Regions from separate parts of the Paenibacillus sp. sptzw28 genome, predicted to be linked through region 2. Evidence: riboswitches for the same ligand, from Rfam matches in the RefSeq annotation. Region 2 holds a riboswitch; the other holds the start of a gene.

The links. Region 2 has a riboswitch for thiamine pyrophosphate ahead of KZ483_RS18405 (ABC transporter substrate-binding protein). Riboswitches for the same ligand answer to the same signal wherever they lie in the genome.
Positions count from the first base shown of each region.
Region 1: another riboswitch for thiamine pyrophosphate. It lies ahead of thiC (phosphomethylpyrimidine synthase ThiC); the one in region 2 lies ahead of KZ483_RS18405 (ABC transporter substrate-binding protein).

Region 1 covers NZ_CP080545.1:1,947,468-1,962,757, forward strand. The annotation lists gene KZ483_RS08760 (hypothetical protein) at 357-6,386, shown strand; TPP riboswitch at 6,500-6,607, shown strand; gene thiC (phosphomethylpyrimidine synthase ThiC) at 6,907-8,670, shown strand; gene KZ483_RS28390 (ThiF family adenylyltransferase) at 8,663-10,111, shown strand; gene thiE (thiamine phosphate synthase) at 10,108-10,971, shown strand; gene KZ483_RS08780 (thiazole synthase) at 10,978-11,802, shown strand; gene thiO (glycine oxidase ThiO) at 11,804-12,952, shown strand; gene thiD (bifunctional hydroxymethylpyrimidine kinase/phosphomethylpyrimidine kinase) at 12,949-13,887, shown strand; gene KZ483_RS08795 (circular bacteriocin, circularin A/uberolysin family) at 14,257-14,466, shown strand; gene KZ483_RS08800 (circular bacteriocin, circularin A/uberolysin family) at 14,494-14,712, shown strand; gene KZ483_RS08805 (hypothetical protein) at 14,909-15,290, shown strand, end outside.
Region 2 covers NZ_CP080545.1:4,038,613-4,053,902, forward strand. The annotation lists gene KZ483_RS18395 (ABC transporter permease) at 1-443, opposite strand, end outside; gene KZ483_RS18400 (thiamine-binding protein) at 433-735, opposite strand; gene KZ483_RS18405 (ABC transporter substrate-binding protein) at 773-1,825, opposite strand; TPP riboswitch at 2,053-2,167, opposite strand; gene KZ483_RS18410 (class I SAM-dependent methyltransferase) at 2,269-3,219, opposite strand; gene KZ483_RS18415 (acylneuraminate cytidylyltransferase family protein) at 3,224-3,937, opposite strand; gene KZ483_RS18420 (Gfo/Idh/MocA family protein) at 3,940-4,962, opposite strand; gene KZ483_RS18425 (thiamine pyrophosphate-dependent enzyme) at 4,967-6,556, opposite strand; gene KZ483_RS18430 (NAD(P)-dependent oxidoreductase) at 6,553-7,512, opposite strand; gene KZ483_RS18435 (nucleotide sugar dehydrogenase) at 7,484-8,824, opposite strand; gene neuC (UDP-N-acetylglucosamine 2-epimerase) at 8,850-10,001, opposite strand; gene KZ483_RS18445 (N-acetylneuraminate synthase family protein) at 10,036-11,070, opposite strand; gene KZ483_RS18450 (motility associated factor glycosyltransferase family protein) at 11,275-12,822, opposite strand; gene KZ483_RS18455 (hypothetical protein) at 13,184-13,510, opposite strand; gene KZ483_RS18460 (hypothetical protein) at 13,535-13,768, opposite strand; gene KZ483_RS18465 (hypothetical protein) at 13,920-14,312, opposite strand; partial or broken gene KZ483_RS18470 (DnaD domain-containing protein) at 14,475-14,732, opposite strand; gene KZ483_RS18475 (hypothetical protein) at 15,010-15,290, shown strand, end outside.

The sequences.
Region 1 (15,290 bases), 2.1 Mb from region 2:
CAGGAGACTCTGTTTCAATACCCAAAACCTATACTTTTTCTTTTCCCGATAGAGTTGTAAAAGATATCATATCAGTTAAACCTTACACCCCAAGTATCGATCCCAATGGTTTTTATTTTTCGTCTCGTATTGGTGATGATTATAATTTATATACTTCTTATCTTGGTCAAAACCAATTTACTTCATCAGCGTCAAATGTTGTGGGAAGAGACACTAGCACCATCAGTTTCGACCTTAATGTAACAGGGAAGTTAGAGACAAATTCAGGCGATCACTACAGCACACGTTATAATCCTCCCTACGCTTGTAGTGAGTGCGCCCCTGCGGTAGACGGATGGCGATATTTCTTCCCCATATTGATTCAATTTGAATTGTACGGAAATCTTAAAGTTCACCACTATACAACGGATGGAACAAATATCGACGCCTCTTTTACTAATCAATCGAAGTCAATGCAGACTGGATCTCTATATCCGCCAGCACCTGGAACTAATTCGAATTATGTTTATGCCAATAAGTATAAAGAAACAAAAGATGGTAGTGACCCGGCTTTAAAAACTTCCTTTTTAACAGGAACGCCTTCATTCACTTATGACGGTTCGTTTGATAAATATATCGTCAACTATTACTATGATAAAGTCGCGGACGGTACATCGTACATTCGGCATGTCACACGGGATGGGCAAAGTCTTTCCTCTGTGTTCCCGGACCGAACCGATGCACTGACGACGAATCAGAATTACACACCAACTCATTCTTCAGCAGCAGGATATTCCTACGCGGGATATGTGAAAACGACAACCGGCACGCCACCGACTGATTTCAGCAATTCAACACCTGGCGAGTACGGATTGTCCCCATATAATGGGGCATTTAAGACGTTGTATTTGTATTATGTTTACGACCTGCCCGGTCAAATCAACGTGAGAAATATGGTGAGAACCAGCTCAACCGGAACGTACACAAAAGAAAGTGAAAGCACCATTGCCGTCACATCATTGCCGAACAGTCAAACCGTGTCAGCGGATAGTTCCAAAGGTACGATAATTGGCCGCAGTATGTCGTATACCGGCTATTTGGATACATCCAGTTCGGGTTCAAGCGTAACTGTAAATCTGACAGGCTCACAGCCGAAAGCCTATGTAACCTTTTTCTATGAAAAGGCAGGTACTTTCAGCGGCGATTTCGATGTATTGCCAGGCAGCGTTGCTTATGGGGATTCCTTTACGCTTCATCCGAAAGATTTTCAGCTTCAAGCATGTACATACGTGTCTCATTCTTTCAAAATTGAACGAGGTGTAACGTGGATAGGTCCTGACGTAAACGGACAATCCAGTGATTCCACCTATACGCGAAGTACATACCCTTCGGTTATCGGTGTGGGTACACATAGCGTCTATATGAAAATTAAAACCAGCTGCGGCGAATCGAGCTGGATCGGTCCTAAAACACTTACCGTCAGTGGTCCGACAAATAATTATCCCCCACAATTTACGATTGCATGGGTACGCCCTAGCGAACCGACGAAACCGGTGTATGAAGTGACCAAAGGAACTGTGCTGAATTTAGTGGTTATTAATGATCCTTCTGTGCCAACGCCAACCGATCCGGACGGAGATAGCTTGTCTTTTGATCAGTTCTTCTTTGCCGACAGCGATCCGTGGATGCAGTCCTTGCCAAGCAAGTATCCGGTAGTACCTTGGGGCATGTACAACATCACTATGGATGGCACCGGTTTCCACAATATTACCGCTCAGATCCGCGATCAATGGGGAACTACAGCCCAAGCTTCGACCTATATAAACGTCATTCCGGATAATCCTGTTCCCGTCATTCAATGTCCGCCAAGCGTCATTGAGAATCATCCGGTTCCGGATTCCGCCTTTGATGCAACCAAAAGCTATAGTCCCCTTGGCAGAACGATCAATCACAACAGGGATGAGTGGACAAACAAGCTCACCTCATATACGAACGGAACCAATCAAGACATCACCGTTCAAGTGTCATTGCACGTTTACGATTCAACCGGCCTGAAATCGTTAAATCCGGCTACTTGCAGTATTATTGTCAAACCGGACTTGCCACCGGTCGCCAAGCTCGATGTTCCGAAGCTTGGTATCCGTAACGAACCTTCCGTTATTTTGAATAAGTCCTACAGTCCGGACGGAGATCAGATTGTCGCAGCGGATTATAAGTATAAATACGATGCTAACAATAACGGATTTGCGGACGACGCTTGGAAAACGATCATTGGCCAGATGGACAAGGTGACGATCAATCCGGATAAGGTTGGCAAATATTTGTTCTATGTCAAAGTGATCGAAGAGTATGGAAAGTCGGGAGACACTTCGGCTACTACCGAATCAGCATTAACATTGGACATTGTGAACAATGCGCCGGAAGTCTCGTTCGAAGTGGAAGGGAAGAATCCGCAGCCGGATCTGGATGCAAGCACGACGATCCGACCGGACGTAATGATTAATTGGCCTGTCTATATCACCAATACGAACGAGGAAGTCTACAATAAAAACAACTTATGGACCGTTTCCGGCGGCAGCCTGATAAGCAGTGAAGGTAAAAACTTCGGAAACCAGTATACCAATATTGGTTTTGCTTCACAGGTGATGGATAACGGGTACGGAACGAACCGATTATCGCCATGGAGAGCAGCGACGAGTTTTAACCCTTCATTGACCAATACCTTATTGGATCAGCAAGGGTATCCGGCGACGTTCGATGATCGTTTAACGAAGTTAAAATCGAATAAAAAGTTATTTTACTTCGATCAACGCAAGTTCGTGGGAGGGGGCAAGGTTAGTCTAACAATCTATGCTTTAGATCCCAAGAAGATATCTCCGCAGGTATCGGTTTATGATCCTAACTCATACTATTTAAAGTACCAGTATAGGGATGGCAATCCTTACGTGTTCATAAAAACTATACCTGATACGATTGCTCAATTTGTTTCTTGGGAGTTGGCCGACAAATACCTGTATGTTAAGACTTCTGACGGTACAAATGACACGATAACGGTATACGATGCTTATACCGGTGCGCAGCTCAATCAAAATTCATACGGGCCATACATGGGTAAAGGCGATTCGAACGGCCAAGGATGGTGGCCGATTGACCATTCGAACGGAAGTAAAATTTTGCTTCGAAGTGATAACAACATTTATACAACGTCATCCATGCCATATAGTACACGGTGGCTCGAAATTTCGCCGGACCTTTCGATTAAAGATTTACCGAAATGGACAGTACCTCCGATTAGAAAACCTGAACTTCTCTCTAGTATGCAGGAGTATCGCGTTTCCAAACCGATATTCACGGACCCAAAAGGAGCCATGTATACCTACGAAGGGTACGTTGCCCAAGATAATTTTTACGACATGAATATCGCCAAGTATAATCCCGACATGACGCTGGCTTGGAGGAAGTATCTCACTGCTCCGGATCGCTCGGGGTCTACAAGTCAGGGCCAGGGAGGCGGAGGCAGTATATCGCAGTACTTAAATGGAATTTTCATAAACCCGTTTAAAAATGAATTGACGGTATATAACTATGAGGCGAATGACAGCAGCTATGGAGTGTTATATCCCGTTTATTATGTCCTGGATAGTAATACAGGAACGGTTAAAACCAGGGCGGATACATATGTCGAAGATGGTTCGATATACTCTTGGGATCCGTCCTATACCAAATTTTATGTAGACTTGAATGGAAACAAAGTTCGAGAGAAAACGAGTTCGGTCACCGCTGACGGATATCGCACGTCTTGGCCTTTAACCGGAGGATGTTCAAGTGCGACGATTGATGTGTTTGATCCCTCGGGGAACAAAATACAACAGTCAGCTCCTTATTGCGGCTACTCAAGTCAGCAGCTCTATGGCGAGTACTTTGGGGATGGGTTTGTGATCACAGCATTTCCATCTAACGGACCTAACGGTTCGACAGCTATGGGTTACTCGGTTGGTACGCCGACTACGAGTCCGCTGCTGCGTAGAGGGTATACCAACGGCCAGTTTGTCTCTAACCTCTCGCTAAACGATGCGGACATGAAATTCAGCTTCCGGATGGATAACATTGATTATGACCAAGATTCAGCCGGATTCTCGTTCCGAATGCAGAATACACGCAACCGGTACGCGGTGGAAACGGATGGCCATTCCTTTAATCTGATGAAGTATGTCAACGGTCAGCCGACCTTGCTGAAAGCCGGATCCTATGCCTTTGAGTCCAATAAAAGCTATGGCATCAGAATCAAAGCGGTAGGCAGCCAGATCGATGTGTTCTTGAACAGCATTCCGATTTTGACGGTAACGGATAGCACATTTGCCGAAGGGCGTTTCGGTTATTTCAGCGACAAATCGTTTGTGACGTTCAGTGCCTTTACGTATAAAGCGGTGCAGAACAAAATAGAATGGTCCGACAGCTTTGCCATCTGGGATGAAGGCACGGCCAGCGCGGATGTTGCCTATAATAACATTCTGTTCCTCGATCCGGAAGGCGATCCGAAAGCCGGCTCCTACAGGTGGAGCATTCAGCACACGCCGCGCTTCATCAATAACCAGGGTCTTTCATCAAAGAATGGCCAAACCTATAATTCCGAGCAGCTGACCTTTGACAAAGTCGGCGATTATATCGTCACGCTGCAGGCGAAGGATGATCCGAATTCAAGCTACCGCTATCCGGGTATGACGTTCGACGGGTACCGGAAAAGTTCGAATTCGTTTAAGAAAAAGGTCACAGTACATCGGCGTCCGGCATCCAAATTTACGGTCACTCCCGGCGGCGATGGAAAGCTGATATGGACGGATAGCAGCTATGACCCGGACCGGTATGAAAGCTCTGCTAATTATTCAACCGAGGCTACAGGCATTGATTACAAAACGACCCGAGGCATTTTAGAGAAAAAGTTCTACTATATCACGCCGTCGGGTGTCACCGTATACGAGAAGCTGGTAACACCTCAGGAGAAAGGTAATTACGAGATCGGCATGGCGGTGAAGGATGAGTACGGAGCCTGGTCCGATTATTTGATAGTGTCGCTCGATGTCACGACCATTCCGACACCGAACGCGCCGCCGGTGCCCGGTTTTACGACGAATTACGGGAACACGTTCAGAGGCGTTCCGATCACGATCAACTCCACGGCCTACGATGCGGAAGACGGCGGAAGGGAGAACTTGCCGCACGAGTACTATATCCGCAACATAACAACGGGCGGCGGCGAAACGCTGCAAAGTAAATCAAGAACAAATTGGACCAAAACGTTCAACAGCCTGGGGAATTTCAATATTCGTCAGATGGTTCAGGATTCGGCCGGTGTCGAAGCGCAGTTCAGCAGGCAAGTCAACATTTATAATCAAATACCGAATGCGCAAATCACAGTTCCGGCAAGTACAGACCAAAACAACCCGACGAAGCTGACTGAATTCCGGCCGGCATTTATCTGGAGCTATTTCGATGCTGATGGCGATGTGCAGTCTCGTTACCAGCTCAAGATTTACAAGTATGGCGGCGTTCAGTTTCTCGATACCGACATCAAGCCGGGCAATGTGCTTTCCTGGCGGCCGAGCGTCGACCTGCCGGAGCATGTGAACATGTATGTTGTTGTTCGGGCTTACGACGGATACGACTGGGGTAGCTGGAGCAATCCGAAATATTTCTACATCGAAACGAACCGGCCCCCGACTGCTGATTTCAATTGGACGCCAAGGCCTGTGTACGAAGGCGATACCGTTATGCTGACACATGCTGTAGACGACTTGGACAAGGATCCATTGAGCGTAAAATATATCGTCACGGCCCCTGACGGAGTGAATCAATCATTCTCTTATACGCTCTATAATCCTTATCCTGCCGCCGGTCCGGGCTTTAAAGCAACGAAAGCCGGAACCTATCAGGTTGAGCTTACGGTCTCGGACGGTAAAGCACCCCCAGTTGTTGTCCGCAGAAGCATTCCGGTGCTGCCGCTCATGGTGGGCGGACAAGTGCGGCATACGGAGCTGTGGGATTTACGGCGCAAGGACTACAACACAAACGAAACCGGCGACCCGAATACTCCGAGGGGGTACAGTGTTTTCTGGGCAGGGGAGAAGTTTGTGCTGTCGGCGCAAACAACGGCTACCGGAACCGCCACCAAAGCGGACAAAGTCGAAGTTAAATTGAACGGTTTCAATGTCGTACTCGCAGCTGGGAACGTCGGCCGAACCGACTGGAACGGTGAAATGTGGGATGCGAGCTTCGAAACGCTGGCTGACGGCCCGCTTACTTTTACTTTCACAGCGACATATAATAACGGCACGGTAAAATCCGATATAGTGACGGTAACGATTGCCGGAAATGTGCAGCAGACGGTCGGTGTGCACAGGAGACAATGACCTATTATCAGCCTGAGCGGAGGAAGCGGAATCGGTTAGTTTAGACGGAATTCGCAGCACAGATGTTATAACAAGGTTGACAAAACATACCGGCAGCGGTATGCTCGAACCAGGAAATCCACTAGGGGCGCCGATTTTGGCTGAGATAAAGCGATGATTGCTTTGGTCCCTTCGAACCTGATCTGGGTTATGCCAGCGTAGGAAAGTGGGCTTGTATGTGCGACAACGGGCTTCGTTATTGCAGCAGCTTATCGCTTCGATACGAATTGCCCGAGCCCCGGACCTGAAGCATTGTCTTCATGTTCGAGGCGGAAGACCGCGACATTCAAACCGCTCCTTCGCCGGAGCGGTTTATTTTTATTCGCTTCGGGGAGGGACGTGTCTGATACGGCGGGTGAGCGTGACGACGATCGGAATGACAATGACCGGGTCCGTCCATGCTAAGCTTCTTGTCCAACAATTGCCCATAACCTCATGAGCCTCCTAGGGGATTATCCAATATTCCTCGGGAGGTTTTATTATGTCTATTTTAACGACGCCGCTGCCGGGCAGCCGAAAAGTGTATGTTGAAGGAAGCCGCGCTGATGTACGGGTGCCAATGCGTGAGATTGAATTGTCGCCCAGCTCGAGCCGCAGCGGTACGGAAGAAATGAACGAACCGGTGCGTGTATATGATGCGAGCGGCCCCTATACAGATACCGGTTACGAGGCGGACGTTCGCCGCGGACTGCCTGCTCTTCGCCGTGCCTGGATCGAAGAACGAGGAGATGTTGAAGCTTACGAGGGACGTGAGATCAAGCCTGTGGACAACGGCTTCAGCTCCGAGGAAACGGCTGCCAAGCGGGGCGCCGAGCTGTTCCCGGCTCTGGAGCGCCAGCCGCTCCGCGCGAAGGCGGGTTCCAACGTGACGCAGCTTCATTATGCCCGAAACGGAATCATTACGCCTGAGATGGAGTACATCGCGATCCGTGAAGGCATGGACCCGGAGTTTGTCAGGCACGAAGTGGCTGTCGGCCGCGCGATAATTCCTGCAAACATTAATCATCCGGAATCCGAGCCAATGATTATCGGGCGCCATTTTCACGTGAAAATCAATGCCAATATCGGTAACTCCGCCGTTGCCTCGTCCATTGAAGAGGAAGTGGAGAAAATGACCTGGGCCACCCGCTGGGGTGCGGATACGATTATGGATCTCTCCACCGGCAAAAACATTCATACGACGCGGGAATGGATTGTGCGCAACTCGCCTGTTCCAGTCGGAACGGTTCCAATCTACCAGGCGCTTGAGAAGGTGGATGGCAAAGCGGAGGATCTCAGCTGGGAAGTGTTCCGCGACACGCTGATCGAGCAGGCCGAGCAGGGTGTGGATTATTTTACCATTCACGCTGGCGTTCTGCTGCGCTACATCCCGCTTACGGCAAAGCGTGTGACTGGAATTGTTTCACGCGGAGGTTCGATTATGGCCGCATGGTGTCTGGCGCATCACAAGGAAAATTTCCTTTATACACATTTTGAAGACATTTGCGAAATTATGAAGAAGTACGATGTTTCGTTCTCGCTGGGCGACGGTTTACGTCCGGGATCGATTGCCGATGCCAATGACGAAGCGCAGTTCGGGGAGCTGGAAACGCTCGGCGAGCTTACGAAAATCGCTTGGAAGCACGATGTCCAGGTTATGATCGAAGGTCCGGGACATGTGCCGATGCATCTCATTAAAGAAAATATGGACCGCCAGCTCGAGGTGTGCCAAGAGGCTCCCTTCTATACGCTTGGACCGCTCACGACCGATATCGCTCCCGGCTATGACCACATTACATCCGCTATCGGAGCGGCAATGATCGGCTGGTTCGGAACGGCGATGCTATGTTATGTAACCCCTAAGGAGCATCTGGGGCTGCCGAATAAAGAGGATGTCAAGGAAGGCGTTATCACGTACAAGATAGCCGCGCATGCAGCCGATTTGGCGAAGGGGCACCCGCGCGCGCAGATCAGGGACAACGCGTTATCCAAAGCGCGGTTCGAGTTCCGCTGGCGCGACCAATTCCACTTGTCGCTCGATCCGGAGCGGGCGATGTCCTATCACGACGAGACGCTGCCGGCCGATGCCGCGAAGTCGGCGCATTTCTGCTCGATGTGCGGACCGAAGTTCTGCAGCATGCGGATCACTCAGGATATCCGCGATTATGCGGCCGAACACGGATTGGAAACACAGGAAGCGATCGAGGCTGGCATGAAGGAGAAGGCGGAAGCATTCAAATCGGCGGGCAGCTCGATTTATGCTTAAACCTGCAGAAACGCAAGTTAATCCGGACCGCGAGGCCTGGAGTGACCGCTATTCGCGGCAAATTAGATTCATGCCGATCGGCGCGTCCGGGCAAACGAGACTTGCCGACGCGTGTGTACTGATTGTCGGAAGCGGCGCTCTTGGCGCATCGCTTGCCCAGCATATGGTGCGGGCAGGAATCGGAACTGTCCGTCTTGCAGACCGCGACTTTGTAGAGCTAAGCAATCTGCAGCGGCAGATGCTCTTCGAGGAAGCGGACGCGCTTGCGGCGCTGCCCAAAGCGGTCGCTGCCGCTGACAAGCTGCGCCGCATCAACAGCAGCGTCAACATCGAGCCCTTTGTAGTCGATGTGACGGCGGAGGTGGCGGATCAGCTTGCCGCGGGCGCACATCTCGTGCTTGACGGTACGGACAATGCCGCCACACGGCTGCTGCTTAGCGGGGTTTGCTTCCGCCTTGGCATTCCTTTTCTCTATGGCGGTGTCGCCGGTTCGCAAGGAATGAGCGCAGTTCTTGTACCCGGCGAAACGGCATGTCTTCGCTGTCTGATCGGGGGAGCGGACGAGGGGGAAGCTGGTGAGACTTGTGATACGATCGGCGTAATTTCGCCGATCGTCGAATGGATAGCCGCCCTGCAGGCGGCCGAAGCGCTCAAGTGGCTGAGCGGCAACCGGGATGCGCTGCGGCGGACATGGCTGACGGCTGACTTGTGGCCGTTCCGGGTCCATGAGTCGGCGCTGCCGCTGCCTACGGCCGGCTGTCCTTGCTGCGGCGAAGCTGCGGCCGCCTCCGGCAGAGAAGTGAATGCAGCCGGAGAAGGCAGGACGGCAGTAGCCGAGCGGTCTGACCAAGCCCAGGCGGCAGTAGCCGAGCCGGCGTCTGACCAAGCCCAGGCGGCAGTCGCCAAGCCGAAGGCTGACCAAGCCCGGCCGGCAGCCGCCGAGCCGGCGTCTGGAGAAGGCAGGACGGCAGCCGGAGTAGGCAGGGCTGCGATGGAGCCAGTGAAAGCCGCAGCAGAAGCGGCCATAACGTCTGAAGCAGCAACAGAAAAAGCAGCGGAGTCGGCTGCACTGTCGGCACAAGCAGCTGACACGCATAATGCAGCCCGGTCGGGAGCGCGGATAATAACCGGTGCGCCAGCGGCGGCTTCCGCGGAAAGCCAGCCGCAAACCGTAACCTTGTGCGGACGAGATACGGTGCAGGTAACGCTTGGGCGCGCTATCAATTTGTCCGGAATGCAGTCTAAGGCAGCATCACTCGGCTGTGCTGTAACGTCCAATCCGTATCTGGTGCGGGCGCAGGTGCCTGAAGGTCAGAGGCTTGTACTCTTTCCCGACGGGCGCGTGCTTGTTCAAGGGACGCAGGATATACAGCTGGCGATATCGCTGTGCACCCGCTACATTACCGGGACGATGGCGGAGCAGCTGGAAAGGAGCGAATGAGGTTGAACCGGAAATGGAATGATTTTCGGCTGTACGCCATAACCGGCGAGAATTATCATCCCGGCCGCAGCATGCTGGAAGTCATGGAGCAGGCGCTGATCGGCGGGGCGGACATTGTGCAGCTGCGCGCGAAAGACCTGTCCAAGCAGGAAGTGCTTGCCCAGGGCTTTGCCCTTCGGGAGCTTACAAGACATTACGGGGTTCCGCTTATTATCAACGATCATCTGGATGTCGCGCTCTATGTCGATGCAGACGGTGTTCATCTCGGCCAGGACGATCTGCAGCTTGCGGAAGCAAGACGCATACTCGGTCCGGAACGCATTATCGGCATATCGACGCACAATATCGGGCAGGCGCTTGAAGCGGAGCGCGGCGGCGCCGATTATATCGGCGTCGGACCTGTTTTCCCGACAGGCACGAAGCCGGGGCGGATGGCGGTAACGACGGATTACGTACGGGAGGCTGCGCGGCAGGTTTCGATTCCCTTCGTAGCGATCGGCGGAATCACGCTGGAGAATGTGGATCAGGTGCTTGATGCCGGCGCTGCGCGTATATGCGCTGTATCAGCCATCGTCGGCAGCAGCGATGTCGCAGGGAGCTGCCGCGCTTTCCTGAAGAAGATAAAGCTTCGGGAAGCAGGCGATAAGCTGGGCGATTCACCGTTTACCGTTCTGCTGAACGGGAAGAGCGAGAAGACGACTGCTCGCACAGTAGGCGAGCTGGTCATACAATTAGGTCTTGTCGGCAAGCGCATCGTGGTCGAAATGAACGGCGCGATTATTTCTCGCGAGATATGGAATACAACACTGCTCGAAGACGGAGCATCGCTGGAGCTGGTGCATTTTGTCGGAGGAGGCTGAGTTATAGTGACGGAAATTGAGCAAAATGATCCGTTTATCATCGGCGGCAAGCGGCTGTCTTCACGTTTTTTTCTCGGTACGGGAAGGTTTCCCAGTCCGGCCGTGCTGCAGCAGGCGCTTGAAGCGTCGGCGGCGGAGGTAGTAACATTCGCGGTACGCCGGGTGAACCTTGATTCAGTCGAGGACGATTCGATTCTGCAGCACATGGCGGGCAGGGAACTGACCTACCTGCCGAACACTTCGGGGGCGAACAATGCCGATGAAGCCGTGCGCATCGCAAGATTGGCGCGGGCTGCAGGTCTGGGCAGCTGGATCAAGGTCGAGATCAGCGCGAATCCGCGGTCTCTGCTTCCGGATCCGCTGGAAACGTTGAAAGCGACGGAGAGGCTTGTGCGAGAACAATTTGTCGTACTTCCCTATACATCAGACGATCCTATCCTGTGCAAACGTCTGGAGGAAGCCGGCGCAGCCGCCGTTATGCCTGGCGGTTCGCCGATCGGCTCGGGTCTTGGCATTCTTAATCCCTATAATATAGGACTCATCGTAGAGGAAGCTTCCGTTCCGATTATCGTAGACGCGGGCATAGGCTCCGCTCTCGATGTCGTACAGGCGATGGAGCTCGGCGCGGACGGCATTCTCGTCAATACTCCTGTGGCGAAGGCGAACGACCCGGTAGCGATGGCCAGAGCGATGAGGCTCGCCGCCCAAGCAGGCAGATTGGCCTACCAGGCCGGACGCATTCCGAAGCGCCGATACGCTTCGGCAAGCAGCGAGACCGAGGGGATCTCAGCCCCTGTACTAGTGAAAGCGGCTCCGGAAGGGAGCTTATAAGATGCCGGAGCGGGTCATTGTACTTGGCGGCGGCATCATCGGGCTTGCCTGCGCGTTCGAGGCGGCAAGCGGCGGCGCGCTCGTATCCGTAATAGAGCCGGGAGCATTCGGCGGCCAGGCGTCAGGCGCAGCGGCAGGTATGCTGGCACCTTATACGGAAAACCCCGAGCAGCCTGACCCGTTCTTTCATCTGTGTCAGGACAGCTTGCGCCGGTATCCGGCATGGGTGAAGAGGGTCGAATCGATTTCCGGCATGGATGCCGAGCTGCTGCATACCGGCAGCTTGACAGTGGCGATGCACGAGGCGGATGTGCTGCCGCTGCAGACCCGGATCGCCTGGCAGCGCGCGCAAGGAGCCGAAGCGGAATTGGTCGGTCCGGAGATGCTGAGCCGGCTGGAGCCGGAGCTGTCGGCTCAAGCGGTTGCTGCCTTATACTGCCCGGGCGAGAGCCATATTAACGCGCCGAAGCTGGTTGCTGCGCTTGAGGCGGCATGCCGCAAGCTGGGTGTTGCGCTCCTGGCCCACGCGGGAGAGATCGACGCTCCAAGGATCGGCGGCGCATCCGGAAGCGGCATATCCGTATCGACAAGCGGGCACGGCATCGTGAAGGGAGACACGCTGATCGTTTGTACCGGAGCCTGGGCGTGCTATTATGCGGAAACCTTCGGCTTCCCGATACCCATTCATCCGATAAGGGGCCAAATATGCTCATTTAACGCACCGCCTCCGGCCAGAGTCAATCATATGGTATTTTCCAGCCAAGCGTATTGGGTCGGAAAACAAAACGGATCGCTTGTATGCGGAGCCTCTGAAGACGTTGCAGGCTACGATTCTTCGGTAACGGGCCGAGGAATCGACCGGCTTGTGCGTTGGGGGCCGAGGCTGTTTCCTTTCCTTCAAGGGCTTGAGCCGGCGAGCAAATGGGCCGGACTGCGTCCCGCAACCCGGGACGGCCTGCCGTTGATCGGTCCTGTACCTGGAAGGCCGGACATTATTCTGGCGGCCGGTCATTACCGGAACGGCATTTTGCTCAGTCCTGTAACAGCTTCTATCGTTGCGGATCTGCTGAACGGGCGGACGCCCGGGACGCCGATTGCGCGGTTCGCTCCTGAACGCTTCGCACCTGCGACGTCAAGGAGTGCGCGATGAGCGGGAGCTTTTACACGTCGGGCCGGCATCATCCGCGATTCCAGTCAAATGCCCGCGAAACAGAGCTGCCGCAAACGGCAGCTCCCGGAACGGACTTTCCGCCGCGGGTGCTTACCGTCGCGGGATCCGATTCGGGCGGGGGAGCCGGCATACAGGCCGACTTGAAAACGTGCCAGGAGCTGGGGGTATTCGGCATGAGCGCCATTACGGCGGTTACGGCCCAGAACAGCCTCGGCGTTCAATCAATCTATCCGATCCCGCCAGAGGTGGTGGAAGCGCAGATTGATTCGGTACTTGGCGACATCGGCGCGCATGCCGTAAAAACCGGTATGCTGCTTGCCCCGGATATCGTCGAGCTCGTTGCCCGGGCGATCCGCCGTTACGGCATTGGCCATGTTGTAATCGACCCGGTGCTGCATGCCAAGGACGGCTCGGCTCTGCTGCGCCGCGAGGCGCTTACGGCATTGAAGACGATGCTGATTCCGCTCGCCGAAGTATTAACGCCCAACGTGCCGGAGGCATGCGAGCTTCTTGATGTGCCCCTCACCGATATCGTTACGGTCGACGATATGGTCGCGGCGGCGCGTAAACTGCTCGAGCTTGGTCCGCGAAATGTGCTGCTTAAAGGAGGACATTTGCCATATGATGATGGAAAAGGAGTCAGCGGAGAAGAGGCAATTGATGTGTTCGTGGAGCAGGCCGGCAGCTCGAATGAGCCGCTCCTGCTGCGCGCCCGGAGGCTCCCGACCAGGCATACGCACGGGACCGGCTGCACGACGGCGTCGGCGCTAGCCGCTTTTTTGGCGCACGGCAGTCCGCCTCACGAGGCCGCATTACGAGCGAAGCAGTTCGTAACCGCTGCGATTTCTTCCTCTCTCCCGCTTGGCTGCGGGACCGGGTCTCTCTGGCACGCGGCATATCGGGATACCCATTAGTCAGCCATACACAAACAAAACCAGTGTCGAATTTTAAGTTCATTGCGAACAAATTCGACATTGGTTTTGTTTTTTTAGCATCAATATTGTGATATAAGCCTAAAGGCGGTACCTCAATTGTAAGAAATTGTTAAGATTAGTTAATAAATTCCTGATCCGCAATACCCGATGTTTACAAAAACGCAATTTCACAGCCTAAAAAAATAGGGAAAAAGAGTGGTAATTCAGTTCGTTTTACGTCAATCATGTTGGAATCTGTTACACCATATAAATAAAAGAAACAATCCGTCCCGATAAATTAGGAAAATTTTACGATTGTTAGAAGTTTTTGATAATTCATATAATGAGTGCGGAAGGAGGTGAAAGAAAATGGAATTGGATTTGGCTGTTACAATCGGACTGCCTGCACTTATCGCCCGCCGTGTCGTTAACCTGGTTCTGGCTGGGGCATCCTTCTGGTCGATTATGTCGCTTATCATCGCAGGCGGCGGAATCGTTGGTATCGGCATCGCGAGCTTGATCTATCTCGTGAAGCGCAAGCTGAAAGAGTGGACGGCAGACGCTGTAGTTGCATGGTAATAACATCATATCGGAGGAGGTAAATACGTGGAACAACTCGCTTTAGAGCTTGTAGCATCGCTTGGTTTAAGCGTTGAAACCGCATACGCCGTAATTCGCATGGTTATGGCCGGTACTTCCATCTGGTCCATTATCGGCATCATACTGGCTAGCGGCGGCATTATCGGTATCGGATACGCCACCCTGGTCTATCTGATTAAGCGCAAGTTGAAAGAGTGGTCCTTCAAAGCGGTTGCAGCTTGGTAATCGGATAAAGCAACCGCTTTGAAAGAAAAGGTTGTTACGGAAGAGCAGGGAGGCTGCAACCTGCCTGCTCTCTTTAATCAATAGAAATATCCGCCAAAGGATACACGTTTCTTCCGGATCACACCAGAGGCGGCTAAATATAGAAAAACTATAATTTTAACATTAAATTAACATGACAAAGGGTTGTGTGTAAAGCTTGAAAAAGTTTTTTTTCTTGCTGCAAATCCAGCATCTGCTCTACTTTCGCTGGTTCGTCACTCAATTTTTCAGCGCAGCCCGAATTCGGTCCGGTCATGTGGCATTGCTGTTTGCCGGATTGCCGGTTTTGACGGCAGGGATCAGCTATTTCGTCTTTCGTGCAATATTTCTGTTAACAAGGGCAGGGGGCTATGTGCCGGAAGCGGATCATCTGTCCGCCGCCTTCTCGGTTATCTATATGCTGCTTGGCCTAACGTTTATTACGGATGCATATAAAGAGGTGTATATTCGCGCATTTCACTCTAAAGATACTGAGTTCGTACAGGTCCATTACGGAGCATCCGCCAATGTCCAGTTGATCAAGCTGATTGACGTGTATG
Region 2 (15,290 bases):
TTCGGGTCGCTCTGCGTCAGTCCGGTCAACATCGCCACAACGACAGGGAAGAAACAGACGAGCATTACAAGAATCACCCGCGGCATGATGCCGAAGCCGAACCAGACAACCAGGAGCGGGCCGAGCGCGATTATCGGAATATTTTGCGTCAGCACAAGCAGCGGATAAAAGCCGGCCTTCGCACCCGGAATAACATGCAGCAAGGCGGCGAGCACGAAGCCCGCCGCCGTACCTGCGGCAAAACCGAGGATCGTGACGCCCAGCGTTGCCAGTGTATGTTCCAGGAGCCGGGAAGCCTCCGACATCGTATTCCCCGCAATGACGAGCGGGGAAGGAAGCACATATTCATCGATTCCGAATAAGTCGACCGCCGCCTGCCATCCCGATATGAATACCGCGAAGACCGCAAGAGGAGGCCACAGTTTGCGAAATTTACCGCCCATCGGGATATTTCTCCAACAGCCTGTCCATGGATGCGCCGCTTTCGGGATTATAATATACTTTGATTTGCGATATTACCGATGGACAGCCCATTGATGTCATGGCCTCGTTCATCTCCTGAACGACAGCCATCAGCCGGCCCAGCTCGCCTTCCATCGTTGTTTCAAGCGGAGCAACCCGGTAAGGCACCCCGGAAGCCTTGATAATTTCGATCGCCCTGTCCACATAAGGTATGACGCTTTCCCCCCCAGGGGTATGCGGCAGGATCTGAATGCTCAGGAGTGCGTTAGCCAATTGCGACAATCCCCTTTCATCCTGTATATTTTAAGACTTATTTCGGCAAAAATTCATTCGTGAATGCTTTCCCGGCATCAAGCTTCTTGGTGAGCAGCTTGTGCTCAAGCATCCAATCTGCATAGTTCGACCACACTTCGGCCTTCTGCTCGCCCCAGCGCGCCGCATCGTCCTGATAGCGTGGGCTGAGCCATTTCTGACTGGCGCGCACCAGATCCGCATTCAAATCAGGCACGGCTTTGATCAATACCTCTGCCGCATCCTCCGGGTGCTTGATCGCATATTGGTAGCCTTCCGATGCCCCTGCAGTGAAGGCTTGTACGATGTCTTTATGTTCATTGATCATTTTCTCGCTCGTCTCAAGAACAGGAGTATAATAATCGAGCTTTTTGCTGTAATCCGTCAAATAAATCATGTTGATTTTTTCACCGCGCAGCTCGGCTTCAACGCCGGTCCAAGCATAGTAGATCCAGGCGAAATCAATATTTTTCTTTACCGCGGTGAAGAAATCGGCGTCGCCCATATTGACGATCTTCACTTTCTTGAAATCCGCCTTCTGCTCCTGCATCAGGGATTCGATGACAGCCGCTTCCGGTGGAGTGCCCCAGCCGCCGTATGTTTTGCCTTCGAAGTCTTTCGGTGATTTGATATTCTTGCTGGAAGGCGAGGCAAAGCCCGACGTGTTGTGCTGAATGACCGCCGCGATCGATACGAGCGGAACGCCGTTAATGCGAGCCTGTGTGACCCCTTCCTGGTAGCCTACGCCGAATTCGGCTGCACCGCTTGCTACCATTGTATCTGCGCCCGCTTCGCCGGACTGAACGATTTCCACATCGAGACCGTGATTTTTGAAAAAACCTTTATCCCGCGCAACGTACAGGCCGGTATGGTTCGTATTGGGCGTCCAATCGAGTACGACCTTTACTTTCGTTAGCGGCTTGTCCGCAGCTGGAGTGCCGCCGGCATTTGCACCGCTCTTATCGCCGCCTGGATTCGTATCCTTACTGCCGCTGCCCGAAGCGGCGTTGCTTTGAGTTTGTCCGCCTCCTTGTCCATCGTTCTTGGCACCGCATCCTGTCAGCGCGATCATAACGATCAGCACCGCAATCCCCCATTTGACCACAATCCCCCGTTTAGTTCCCAACACCTTGAAAAACTCCTCTCTATTTGTGCAAATCCCAATATGAACGACAACGATGATCTAACCTCTCCGGACAATAAAAAAAGCATCCCCGCTTCGGAAGACGCTTCGACGTAGCTCCGTAATTCCGGATACACGGGTCACTCCTTGTAAACAAGGAAAGAAAAACCCCGCAATTCCGGCTACAATGCGATTCCTACGCTGGCATTATCCAGATCAGGTCAAAGGGTCGGGATCGATCGTAAGGAATCCCCTCTCAGCCGGACTTCTCCAGCTCCCCATGATATTATTTCGTTTGTCGCTCCAACCATTATAGCAAATGCGGCCGGAAAAGACACTGATTATGAGCCTTAGATCTTCAATGTCATTTGTCTCATCATATTACGTGATGATTAATTCTTTTTCTTTCTGGCTATAAAACCCATTTTCGATGTTAATCCGAGTTCAATCAACAATTCGGTATATTCCTTATTGACACGAGTCAAAAAACCGTTCAACTTAGTTTGTATCTCACCGGAAACCCCTAGATTCATTGGAAACTTAAGGTTAGCCATGCCGTCTTCAGCATTAGCTTGCGGCCCGTCATTAATAAGCCAGTTCATATGGTTTATAAAATGATAATCCTGCGAAAAAAAAACTTCTCCATCCAGTCCCGCTTTGTCAAGCAATACCTCGAGACTTCTAACACTAAAGTAAAACAAATGCGCGCTGCGAAAATAGAACTTTTTATAATTCGGCAATGAATATGTTGAGAGCAAAATATCGTTTAAGTTCGGGACCTCGATATAAATTAGTCCGTCGTCTTTCAAATATTCTTTAAACTGTAACAAATATTCAAGGGGGTCATCTACGTGCTCCATCACCTGGAAGGAGCAAATAATATCAAATGATTTTCTTTTGAGCGGTGTCTCTGCCAAATAATCCGTGTATACCGGGCATCCGCAGATTTTTGAAGCAAATTGAGCCGACTCCTCATTTATTTCTATGCCGACCGCTTTGTTAACTTTATCCTTAACGTGAAATAGAAATTGTCCTGCCGAGCAGCCCACATCCAATAGTGCTTTATTTTTATTTAAAAAAGGCTCTATTCGCCGAACCCTTTCCTGTTGGAAGCCTACCGTGCTTCTAAACAAATCTTCTGCATTCGTATCTTGCAATAAATTCGGTTTATAGTCCTTCCTGTACACATTTTGGTAATAGTGTTTCAGTTCCGCATTATTCTTCATATGTTCGAGATAACCCAAATCACATGACGGGCAATAAAAGACGTTTTGCTTCTCCCCATGACGCAAACGGTCCGTTAATATTATTTCATTCGAAATACCGCATAATGGACAGTGCATGGGCTTACTCCTTGTTCGCTTGAAAATCAATTAGAAAATCCGCCCACGCAAGCTCAATTGGCTCGTCGATATTGACGACCTCTCTATCAATAATTAACGGCATTGTATTGTCAGTTATAATTTTCTTCTTATCAAGAAGACATTCTCTTGTTAAAGCATAGCATATCCCGTTTCGCCAGTACTTTTTATCGAGAGATTGCCTATAGACAATGCTAGAACCGGCGTCCTCGTAGAAGTGTAGCTTATTATCTCTTGCCTCAAATACTTTCTTTGGATGAAATTTTGAGGGTATTTCGCTTACCGTCACAACGGAATCAACTTTATTATTGATTAATAACTCGGCTGCTTTTTCAATATCGGCCGCCTGTCTTAGAGGGCTCGTGGGCTCGATGATTAATACAACATCAAATGCAGTCCGGTAGCATTTTTCAGCTTCCAATAGTGCATGTGTAATCGTTTCAACTGCTCCTGCAGTATCTGAACTTAATTCAGCCGGCCGTATAAAAGGGGCATCCAATCCGTAGTTTTTACCTTCGGCGCAATAATCTTCAGAATCGGTGGTAATGATTTTCGCATCCAACCACATCAATTTATTAAGGCAAGCTCCCGCTAGTCCTATCAAGGAAACACCCGATAATATTTGCATATTTTTATTTCGTATCCCTTTACTTCCGCATCTTGCCGGCACGATCGCAATGACATGTTTATTTAAATACATGTTCAACTCCCATCCTTTAAACGATTCAGATATACAGGCTTTTCATCCGCAGAGCTTCTTCTGCATGCTTCGATTACATGTAATGCTTTCAATCCGTCTTCAAACGTGCATAAAGGCGCTTTATGTCCATTTAACAGATGAATAAAATCCTTTGCCATATTTAGGAACATATCATTGCGTTCGATTTGGAACTTCATTTCTTGCCATTCCCGATTCATATTCAGCCCCATCTTGATCATGTTCGGTTCAAAACTCCAAAATAATGTGCCTTTCTCGCTAGTAATTTTAATGTATTTTTCGTGAGGGCGGCCGTATAAATCAAGGTGTATACGTACCCTGAAATTATCATCATAAAACGCTAATATATCCACGTTATCATCCGTCTCAATCTCCAGGGAACTTAAATGTTCGATTGTTGCAAAAATTTTTGAAGGCATTCCAAAGAACCGGATCATCAAATCGATAAAATGACTTTCATCCAATAAAGCGCCTCCTCCCAGATCTTTACTTGACATGAAGAAGTCTTGATATTTTTCCCAAGGATGCCAATCTGCCAAGTGAGCACTCATGACAAAATCCGCATATAGCGGTTTGCCGATATGTCCATCCTGCAATTTTTGCAGCAATATATCTATAGGAGGCCACCAGCGATAGGTGTAACCGACTAATAGCTTAGTTTGCAGCATATGTTGATCGAGATCTTTTAGCTTTATTGCATCTGCAAGATCTGTCGCGACAGGCTTCTCCAATAAAACGGGGATAGATAACTTCAAAAATTCAATACATTGCGGTACGTGATATTTGGGCGGCGACGCAACCACAATGCCGTCAAATTCTTCAGATTTTCTCAGTGCTTCATCCAAAGTGGTGAAGCAATTAGCCAATTCAACCAAACCTGCGGCTTCTTCCAGTCTGTCTCGGCGAGGATCCATCGCTGAAATACGGCAGCCCAAAGAAGCAAAGTTTCTCATATGCCTCTTCCCGGCAGAACCGGAACCAAGAACCAAAATATGTTTCTGTGACATGGGTTCACCTCAAATTCATGGTCATGGATGCATAGCTTTCTGGATCAAAGATAATTTCGATAAACATAGGGCCGTTTTTTCGATCCATCACCTGCAATATATGTTCTAGTCCCTTCTTTTTTTTCAATTGAACAGATTCACAGCCCATGGCTTCAACGCAGCGATACCAGCTTGAATTTGTAATCTCGACTGCCGTTTCGCTTATCTTTCTATTGGTTGCCGCCTGTTTGACAGAACCGTAACCTCCATCCGACATGTAAATAAATAGAATCGGAAGTTTATGTTCCACGGCTAATTTAATTTCCGCCAAATACGGCCTTACGCCTCCATCTCCGACCACGCACAAAATTTTCATTTCGAGGTTTGACAAAGCAAGACCGATTGCTGTCGGTATGGATGTCCCCATAAACCGGCCATTGCTGCTCCCGCAAAAATGGAGAGGGGATTTAGCTTTCCAGACGATTTCACCTATCGCACAAAACAACCCTGTATCCAAAACCAGTATCGTATCGCTGCTTAAGTGAGCTTGAATATCCTTCAGGATTTGCGCAGGCAGCCATTCTTCTTTGTACAGCTCCCTGTCCACTTCACGCCAATACGTTCTTAATAAATCATCGCCCCATGGTTTGCTTGCTATTTTCGACAAGATCATATCTATATATTTTTCTGCCGCGTTTGAGCTTATAATAAGATCAGCACGAAAGCCGTCATTGAACTCCGGCTCCACATTATCAATGATAATTACTTTTGCATCAAAAGAGCTTGGCCTGATAACCTCAGTATTTCTGAGACCGAAAGCAATAATTAAATCCGCTTCTTTAAGTATTGCATTTTCCGGTGACAGCTTTTTTATTTCGCCCGTCACTAAGCCGCCGTAAAAAGCGCTATTTTCGTCTATACATCCTTTGGCTGCTGCAGTTGTTAAAACCGGTACGCCAATCTCCCCCCAACGAACGAAGTTGAAATGTCTGGAGACCATTGATCCTAAAATAATGGCCGGTTTTGCTGAATGCTTAATCGCCTGAATGATTTGTTCCGATTGCTCATCTCCCATCATAGATGAATTAAGTCCAGCACTATTTAAAGGATTAATGTGTATAGATATATTCTCTTCCAACTTACTCGCGATATCGATATGGATCGGACCTGGAACTTCTTGTGTCGCAAGCTTGTTTAATTGATCCAAGCCTTTAAAATGTTTATCGAGTTTAGAATAGCCTTTTATAAAGGCACTGCACATGGAGAAATGATCGATCCGCTTATGGGCATAAAACCGGGGGGATTCCGAAGAATAAGCCTCGCTTATGGTTAGGGCAGGCCGCGCTTCATAATAATTCGACAGGATGCCCGGAATAAAATTGGCAAAACCCGGCCCTTTGATACCGATTGCTGCAGCACTTACCTTTCCATCCCTGCAGCAAGCACCAGCCATTAAAACCGCAGCCGCTTCATGCGCTGCCGGACAAAACCGAACGCCTCTGTCTTCCAGGGAAGTTACGAGGTCCAAGCTTATTCCGCTCCCGGTTAATCCAAATACATACCTGATTCCGTGTTTCACGAGTTCCTCAGCAAGGCGGTCAGCAATTTCTTTCATCTGGCTTCACCTTTATAAAAGCTGATTATTCTTTGACAGGAGAACTCAACGGCTTTGTCGACTGCTTCCATGCAGTAGCCCCCAATGTGAGGAGTAAGGATCACATTATCTGATTGTTTAGCATATTTCCACAGCTCGCTATTTTCAATATTCGGTTCATCTGCTAACACATCCAGACCGGCGGCCGCAATGGTCCCTTCCTTAATCGCTTGCAGCAAAGCTCTTTCATCCACAAGATCGCCGCGGGAAGTATTGATAAATACAGCGCCTTTTTTCATTTTTTTTATCTTTTCGGCATTGATCATGCCTTTATTCTCTTTGGTCAAATTAACATGTACACTGACAAAATCGGATGTACTTAATAGTTCATCCATATCGGCTGACTGAACATGCTGTGGAAAATTATTATTTACATAGGGATCATACCCTGACACTTTCATTTCAAATGCCTGCGCGTATTGTGCCATCCATGTTCCAATTCTGCCCATTCCGATGATACCAAGCGATTTATTTCTCAACATAACGCCAGGGAACTCCTGTCTGTTCCAATGCCCCTGCATCGTATGGTTTATTGCGCCCCGCAAGCGTCTCGCGCAAGCCATCAGCAGCAGCCATGAATGTTCGGCGGCCGGAGTTAATTGGTTAAGAAAGTCATACTGCCCTTTAAGAGTCAGCAATGGAATATTGCGTTTTTGCAGAGCTTCCCCGTCTATATGACTCGCCCCGGTCGTAGCCGTTACGACTAATTCAAGGTGCTTCGCTTTCCTGATGAAATCTGAAGTTATGTTTACTTTCATCGACGCATCCAAAAAAACGGAGCATCTTCTAAATTCGGAGCTTAATGATTCAGGATTGTCTTGGACAAAGCGTATTTCGAAGAATGGACTCAAATAGTCGTTCAATATGCTCAAACATTGTAAGGGACCGCTATATACCAATATTTTCAACACGACCACTTCCAAGCTTATAGATATTTCCTTCAGCTAAACCTTTAGTTGCGTTACGACAGTCGAATACAACCTTCGAACTTTCAACGATTAATGGAAAATCATAGTGTGAATGTCTTGTTAGGATCACGACGCAGTCGTAGCCTTTCAAATTTCTTTTTGTAATATTTTTTATTGAATTGCGCCTGTTACCTTTGTCGTCGACGAAGCTCTTCACAAAAAAATCATGATAATCGACCTTTGCCCCTTTCATCACGAGAAGGTTGAATACATCCAAGTTAGGGGACTCCCGTATATCATCCAGATCAGGCTTATAGGCCATTCCCAAGAGTAAAATTTTCGAGTTCTTCATGGACATCCCTGATTCGTTCAAGATGTCCATCATTTTATTTATTACAATGCGCGGCATCGTTTTATTGACTTCTTGCGCCAATTCAATATATTTGCTGTAGAAATTTGACTTTTTCGCCTTCCAGGATAAATACAGTGGATCAAGCGGTATACAGTGACCTCCAATACCCGGGCCTGGAAAGAAGGGCATAAAACCGAAGGGCTTGGTTGCGGCAGCGTCAATGACTTCCCAAATATTAACCCCTAATTCTTCGCTTAAACGTGCCATCTCATTGATAAATCCGATATTGACACTTCTGAATGTGTTTTCCAAAAGCTTTGTCATCTCCGCCGCTTTTGGAGTGGATACAAGCACTACTCTGTCCAAGATCGTTTCATACAGCAATGAGCCAACAGCAGCGCAGGCTCCGGTTGTGCCGCCAATAACCTTAGGTGTATTCCGAAGGTTAAATTTCTTATTTCCGGGGTCGATTCTTTCCGGTGAGTAACATAGATAATAATCTTTGCCCGCTGAATAACCCAATTTACTGAATTCTTTCTCAAAAAATTCTTCAGTTGTACCCGGAAAGGTCGTGCTTTCCAAAATAATGAGCATATTGTCATGAAGGTGCAGCTTAATCATGTCAACACTCAATTGAATATAACTCAGGTCCGGCTCTTGATTATTTTTAATTGGGGTTGGCACGCAAACAATAACCGTATCGGTTTCCGAAAGAATTCCGGAATCGGTTGTTGGGTGAAACTTTCCGGAATTAACGGCATTCTGGACTCGTGTAGATGGTATATCCTGGATATACGATTTACCTTGTCTGAGTAATTTTACCTTCTGCTGCGAAAGGTCTATGCCCCATGTTTGGAAACCTGCTGTAACAAACTCTATTGCCAAGGGCAAACCGACGTATCCCATGCCGAGAACTGCGATTTTTAACGATTTATCATCAATTTTTTGATCCAACAGAACCGTCTGCACGATACCACCCCCTTTCTATCCTTTACTAGGTTTCCTTAATATAAATAAGTCTCTTCTGACTATAAGGTTTTAGAGTCACAATGATATCCACAATTTGCTTGGACGCCCCGGGGCTTCCATATAGAGCACTGACCGGATATTGGCCGTGTTTTAATTGAAACCTGATCGCCTGTAATATATCGTTTTTGTCCGGTTCCACTCTTATTACCGCTTCACATCTTTCTCTCCCATCTTGACGTGAGCCGATTAATACAACAGGAGTTCCCAGAAAAGAAGCCTCCCTTATGAAACTTGAAGAGTTGCCTACCGCACATGCTGCTTTGGTCAGCAGGGGAATATAGATTTCAGGTTCAAAGTTCTTGTAAGCCCGTAACAGGACGCCGGGATTATATTCGCGGAAACGGCGTATGGCGCCCGATATATGATCGGAACCGGCATCTATATTAGGCCAAAGCAATATGACAGGTTCGCCTGTTTCTTTTAATGCCTGCAATAATTCCTCCATTTGAGATTGAGCTTCGGCATACTCCGTTGTAACCGGGTGAAACAGTACTAATAGATAGGGTTTGGTAATGTCAATTTTAGCCCCGACTCCTGATCGTTCCAGGAAATCTGAAGTGAGAGTCTTTGGTGCATTTGAGACCACATCTGCGCTGGGACAACCCAAGGGAAATACCGTATGCGGCTCCTCGCCCATTCTCACGATATAGTTCCCGGAACGCTGGGTCGCAGGAAAGTGATAATGCGCCATTTTTGTAATGGCATGTCGTGTTACTTCATCGATCGAGCCAGTAACCTCTCCGCCTTGCACATGAATCAGGCATATGTTCTGATAGGTCGCGGCTATTGCGGCTGCCAAAGCTTCATAACGATCGCCGATCAATAGTACAAGATCAGGCGATAATCTTCGGAAAGCACTGGTAAACTCGATAATCCCCAAACCGATTGATTTGGTCATTGTCCCCGGATTGGAACCGTCGATTTCCAAATACACCTCTTCATCAATGTTAAAACCGTCAGCCGCCACAACATTTATTGCTTTACCAAAACGATCCAGGAGCATCGTTCCCGCACAAACGACTTGCAGTTGGATTTCCGGTCTGTCTTTCATCTCCGTCATGATCGGTTTTAATCTGCCGTAGTTTGCGCGGTCAACTAATGCGACCGTAATTTTCATGGAACGAGTCACCCCCGGAACGTTTAATTTGTTGCTAATTTTCAAAATCGCTTTCTGTAAATTGATGGTTAACCGAGACGGATATTCTCAACTTTTTACCAATCAGATCCTTCATTCGATAGGGTGAAATCCCGCTTCCAGGTTTTTTGGAAGCTATCATCGGTTCTTTTAATACTGTTCCTGCGGGCAGATCGCTTCTTGCCACCAGACTTTTATAAAAAATATTGCGCATTTCTTTGTAATCGGCCGAAATGATTTCTTTATCGACGGAATGACTTAACATCCGCCCTACAAACCCAATTCCTTCAACCAATTCTTTAAGCTGATCCATGGTAATTGAAGAGGAAATATCAGGTCCAAACATTTGTTTGGAAAAAGTGACGTGCACTTCGATTATTAAGGCACCCAACACTGCCGCGGCAATTCCCGGATAAATCGTTCCCGAATGATCCGATAATCCTACCGGACACTGATATCGGTCTCTATAGAATGAAAGCAGGTTTAATCCCACTTTCTCGGGAGGAGAAGGATATTCGGAAGTACATTGGAAAATCAAATATTCGCTATTCGCTTCCCGCAGCCAGCCGATACAATTATCCAATTCTTCCAATGTGCACATACCTGTAGATATTAATATCGGTTTTCCGGTTTGTATCATCCGGTCAATGACGGGTCTATTCATAATTTCACCTGAGGCCACTTTCCACAAGGGAACACCTAATTCCTCCAATAAATCTACCGCTGCAACTGAAAAAGGCGAACTCAGAAACAGCAGCTTCCTTTCCAGTGCGTGATTGCGAAGCCCTTCCCATTGATCCCTTGTGAACTCCATACGTTTCCAATAGTCGTATCTGGTTTTATCCTGCAAACTGAATTTAAGCCGCCAAGGCTCTTCAGGCGTGCTTTCCTCCTCGGCGATATGAGTTTGAAATTTTATAGCATCTGCTCCTGCGGCAGCCACCGCATCAATAAAGGCATGGGCCATACCCAAGCTGCCGTCGTGGGCTTGGGCAACCTCAGCTATCACAAGGCATTTGTTATTCTTATAATAGGAGTCTAACAACTTCACATTTTTAACCCCCATAATGAACACGATGATTGTTTCATCTTATTCATCCAGCTGCACCTGAGACATGGATATCTGCCACTTGATTAACAAATGGACAGCACTCTGATAGATAAATAAAAAGCCACAATAGTGGCTTTTTTCGCTTAAGAATAAGAATGTTCTCTTAAAATTAAGCTGAAAAAACTTTTCAGCGCGGCTTGAACGTCATGTAAGATCGTATCCTTTGGCGGAGAGCTTATTGAGCGCTAGTCGAAACAGTCTTACAAGATCTTCACAAATGAAACTTAGACGATCGAATACTTCAGATTGAATCTTAATGGCCTCCAATTTTTTGACAGGAGAATCGATTGTGCCGAGTTCATTAAGTCTATGAAACCCGAGTATCATTACTACTTGTTGAAAGAATATGATATGCAAATGAGGATGCAAAAATTTCATCATCTCGATATAGTTAAGCTGGCAGGTACCTTCCAAATCTTCCTGAATCTCAGAAAAATTGTGTTTTTCGGATAAATCCAGCAATCGGCAGCACTTTTCTTTTCTTTGCAAACTCATTTTATTGAGTTCACTATAGATCAAGCTGAAACGTTCAAGCTCAGCCATCAGATTTTTGACCTTATTTTTCTTTTCCGGTATATCGATATGTTTTTTGTTTTCGTTAATCCATTCATGAAGTTTGTGCGGCATGCTGTCTTTACAATATCGTTCAACGACATCCGCCAGTTTGACGCATGTTGTTCCTTCTATTTTGGCCCCGCCTTCCGTAGCATTATAGACGGTAAGATGGGGATTTGCCCTGATCATTTGTTCCAACCGCAATTTAAAACGATAAAAGATCAGAGTTGACGGAATGCTCTTCCCGTCATTCCCCTCCATATACACGACAGGCTTCGATTTTAATTGTTCATCGACGTGTTTGTACTTTTCATCGGAATAAATGGATTGTCTGCTGTGAACAGCCCCATCCCTGCCGAAAGCCAGGTCCTGCCCTACCAGCACAATCGGGTTCGCTCCCATATACACCGCCGCGTCAAAAGCAAGATGGGCGGAACTCGGAAAACCGTCTAGAGCGCTTCCATCACCAACTACACGATTAAAAAAGCTGCCGTTGGAATCAAGATTGCGAAATACGGGAACCTTGGCCCCGGCAAAAGAAGGCATGATTCTTGGGTCGGCTACGGCAAATGCGATTAATGAAATGTCTTCAGGATAGACCATGGTTTCAAAATGCCGTTCATAGGAAGCAGGTGTCCGCTCTTTCACGCAGATGGCATCCGGGTGGATACGATTTCTCATGAGAGGCAGAATCGCGGATTCACTGCAAAGAATCAAACCTTTGCCTTTCACTTTTTGCAATTCATTAATATTGCCGTCCAAGGAGGGGCCGTTGGCGATAATAAATGCGGGAACATTCTTAAATTTATCTTTAAGGCAGCTTAAATAAGGATTCTCCACCACTTCATCGATATTCTCATAGATATTGCGAAAACCTAAAACAGTATCGTAATGATCGTTTCCAATCTCAAAAAAAATACTCATGAAATCATATATATAACGTTGAATGTCAAGATATCCTTCCTCTGACATTCTTCGGGCCGCAGGGGTATAAACGACTGACGGCGCGGTACAGTACAAGAGCACGGGAGTCGATAACAACTCCGAAAACGGCTTCTTGAAATCCGGAATATCGCCGACAAAAAACACAAACTTGCGGGTGCGGAATAATGGCTCCATATCAAAAAAATGCAGCATAGCCGTAAAGACATGGATATCCCTTTCGAATACCATAATAATTGTACCGACCGGTTTCTTCGCCAGAAGTTCAAACAAGGGGTATCCGAACCCGCATCCATATACGATAAGCAAGCTCGTATTTTCCAGCGATATGCTGTTACACCAAACCTCCGCTTGTTCGATCGGCCTGGAACTAGTAATTTGAAAAGTCGATGCATCCTCTCTATAACTGCAGACCGGATATCCTTCATTGGAAAATGAGATTTGAACTTTATTCCATACTTCTTGCCGGTCTACAAGCAGAACTCTTTCTTTTAAAGTGTCTGGCAGCAATGGCAGATTTTTTTGAAATATTTCATCGAGTTTTTCACGGATAACCTCAATTTCCGGCACTAGTGCTCACGTCCTTTGTCCACCTTAAAATAAATGGATGCAGCTGAAATTCCATCGCGTCGGTCAACCCGATAATGTCATTGTTTCGGATACACTGTTCCATATGTTGAAGTATATTGAGAAGTCCGCTGATTTCTGCTGTATATTTTCCATCCACCCTTCCAGAGCATAGATCCGCAATGGACTCCAATTGCTCTGTTGATTCAAGAAACTGCATATAGCCGGCATAACCTGAGCCTCTCTTCCAATTTGCAACCAAAGAGATCAACGAATGATGAAGGAGATTCAGGTTATGAATCATCATAGATTCCATTCACATTCCCTCTCTTTCGTTCTCTCATTTCATTTTCTTCCATCCTTCGGCCTGGTACCAATCTAAATTATGGTTAATCGTTTCTGCCCACACCTTCATTCGTACCCGAAACTCTTCTACGGAATTCTTGCCATCTGGTCCTTCTTTCGGCGACCAAAAAAATGGAATCAACGATTCGCAGTCTTGTTTCATTTTCACCAAAAGCTGCTTTATCATTCGCGTATTTTCTGATAGCTCATTGTGCTGATGTTCATCCAATTCTTTTATCAACTCCTTCAAAGTCCGAATCGTCATAGTAACGAAACCTAATCTCAGACGGTAGGGCTTTAAGTAATAAAGGTAATGTTAGAGGCTGTCCAACAGTAGAAAAGTCTACTTAAGGGACAGCCTCTGACTTTGAAGAAAACGATCAAGTACCTGGGACAGCATCGCCGGAAAGGCTCATGACTTCTTTGTTTGATGCAGAAAAGGGGTCCGTACCTGAAGCTGCAAGTTGAAAAACATGATGTCCTACAGTAAGGTCTGTTAAACGGACTCCAACACTTCCGTTAACGCTTTCGCCGGCTGCTATACTAGTTATTGTTTGTGTATCAACGGATGTGCCATCTAGAAGAACATTTAGAGTAATATTTCCTGCAACAGTTCCCATTGTAAGCGCAACTTCACCTTGAAGAAATAAAAGGTTGTCTGCATTGTCAATGAAATGTCCCCATTCCAGAAGAATTGCCGTTACACCGGACAATACGGCAACAGAAACAGTGTTGCCGCCGCCTTGCATGTTAGTTGGTGTAAAAATTGGCATTTTGTATTCCCCCTTTCGTTTTAGAGTCAGTATATTCTATGAGATTCCAATTCAGGTGCTTGGACAGCTATGCTAATCTATCAAAAATCCGCAGTTGGGTTCGTAACATGGTTAATGGACTGCTGCTGAGGTTGAAAACAAAAAAGACGGCTGAAGGTCTGTTTACCCTCTGCCGCCTCTAAATTTCTGCGAATGCGCCTTTGCTTCATCCTGTTCGTCGCTGGGTTACGGCTCCATTCGATAAGGGTCCGGTCGATATAGCGAGAATGCAGCTTGCCGGCAAACACCGACTCCTTGAGTGCGAATCGGATCAATTTCTCCGGATAGCGGTCTTGATATAGCCATGCGCTGATCGTCTCGCATTACCATCGGGGAAAGCGGATGGCCGAATTCCTGCTCAAACACAGTGAATAAATCCTGGGGTTTCGCTGCTCCCGCCTTCTGCTGCTCGCGGTCGGTCTGAACCGTCGGAATGGATCATAAGGAACCCCCTCTCAGCCGGACTTCTCCAGCTCCCCGTGATATTTCTTTTCGTTTTGTCGTTCTTTCTATTATAGCAAAAGAGACTGAAAAGCCACGGAAATTATGAAAATGCCAGTTTTATTTACAAAATTCGCCAAAAGTAGTCAGTTGGCCTACTCCAATTCGATAGAGTTGGAATAGCATATATTACTCTACCAGAAAGGGGGGAATTGCCATGGGAACTTTTCTTGACCAACGCAGCTCGATGAATGCCAACGCCACGGGCTCCATTTTAGTCGAAGTAACTGGGACACCGGCACTGTTCGGCGTCGTAGGTCTTCAGACACAGAATGTCGCAAATCCGATCGTCGATCTTGCAGGTACTATCGGATTATCCGCAATCGCAGGCATAACGGCAGCCATATCCGTCCATCGCGGCACATTAGCAACGTCTCCAGCTATATATACGGCAATTTACTCAAGCACTGTAGCGGGACCCGTTACGTTCAATTTCAA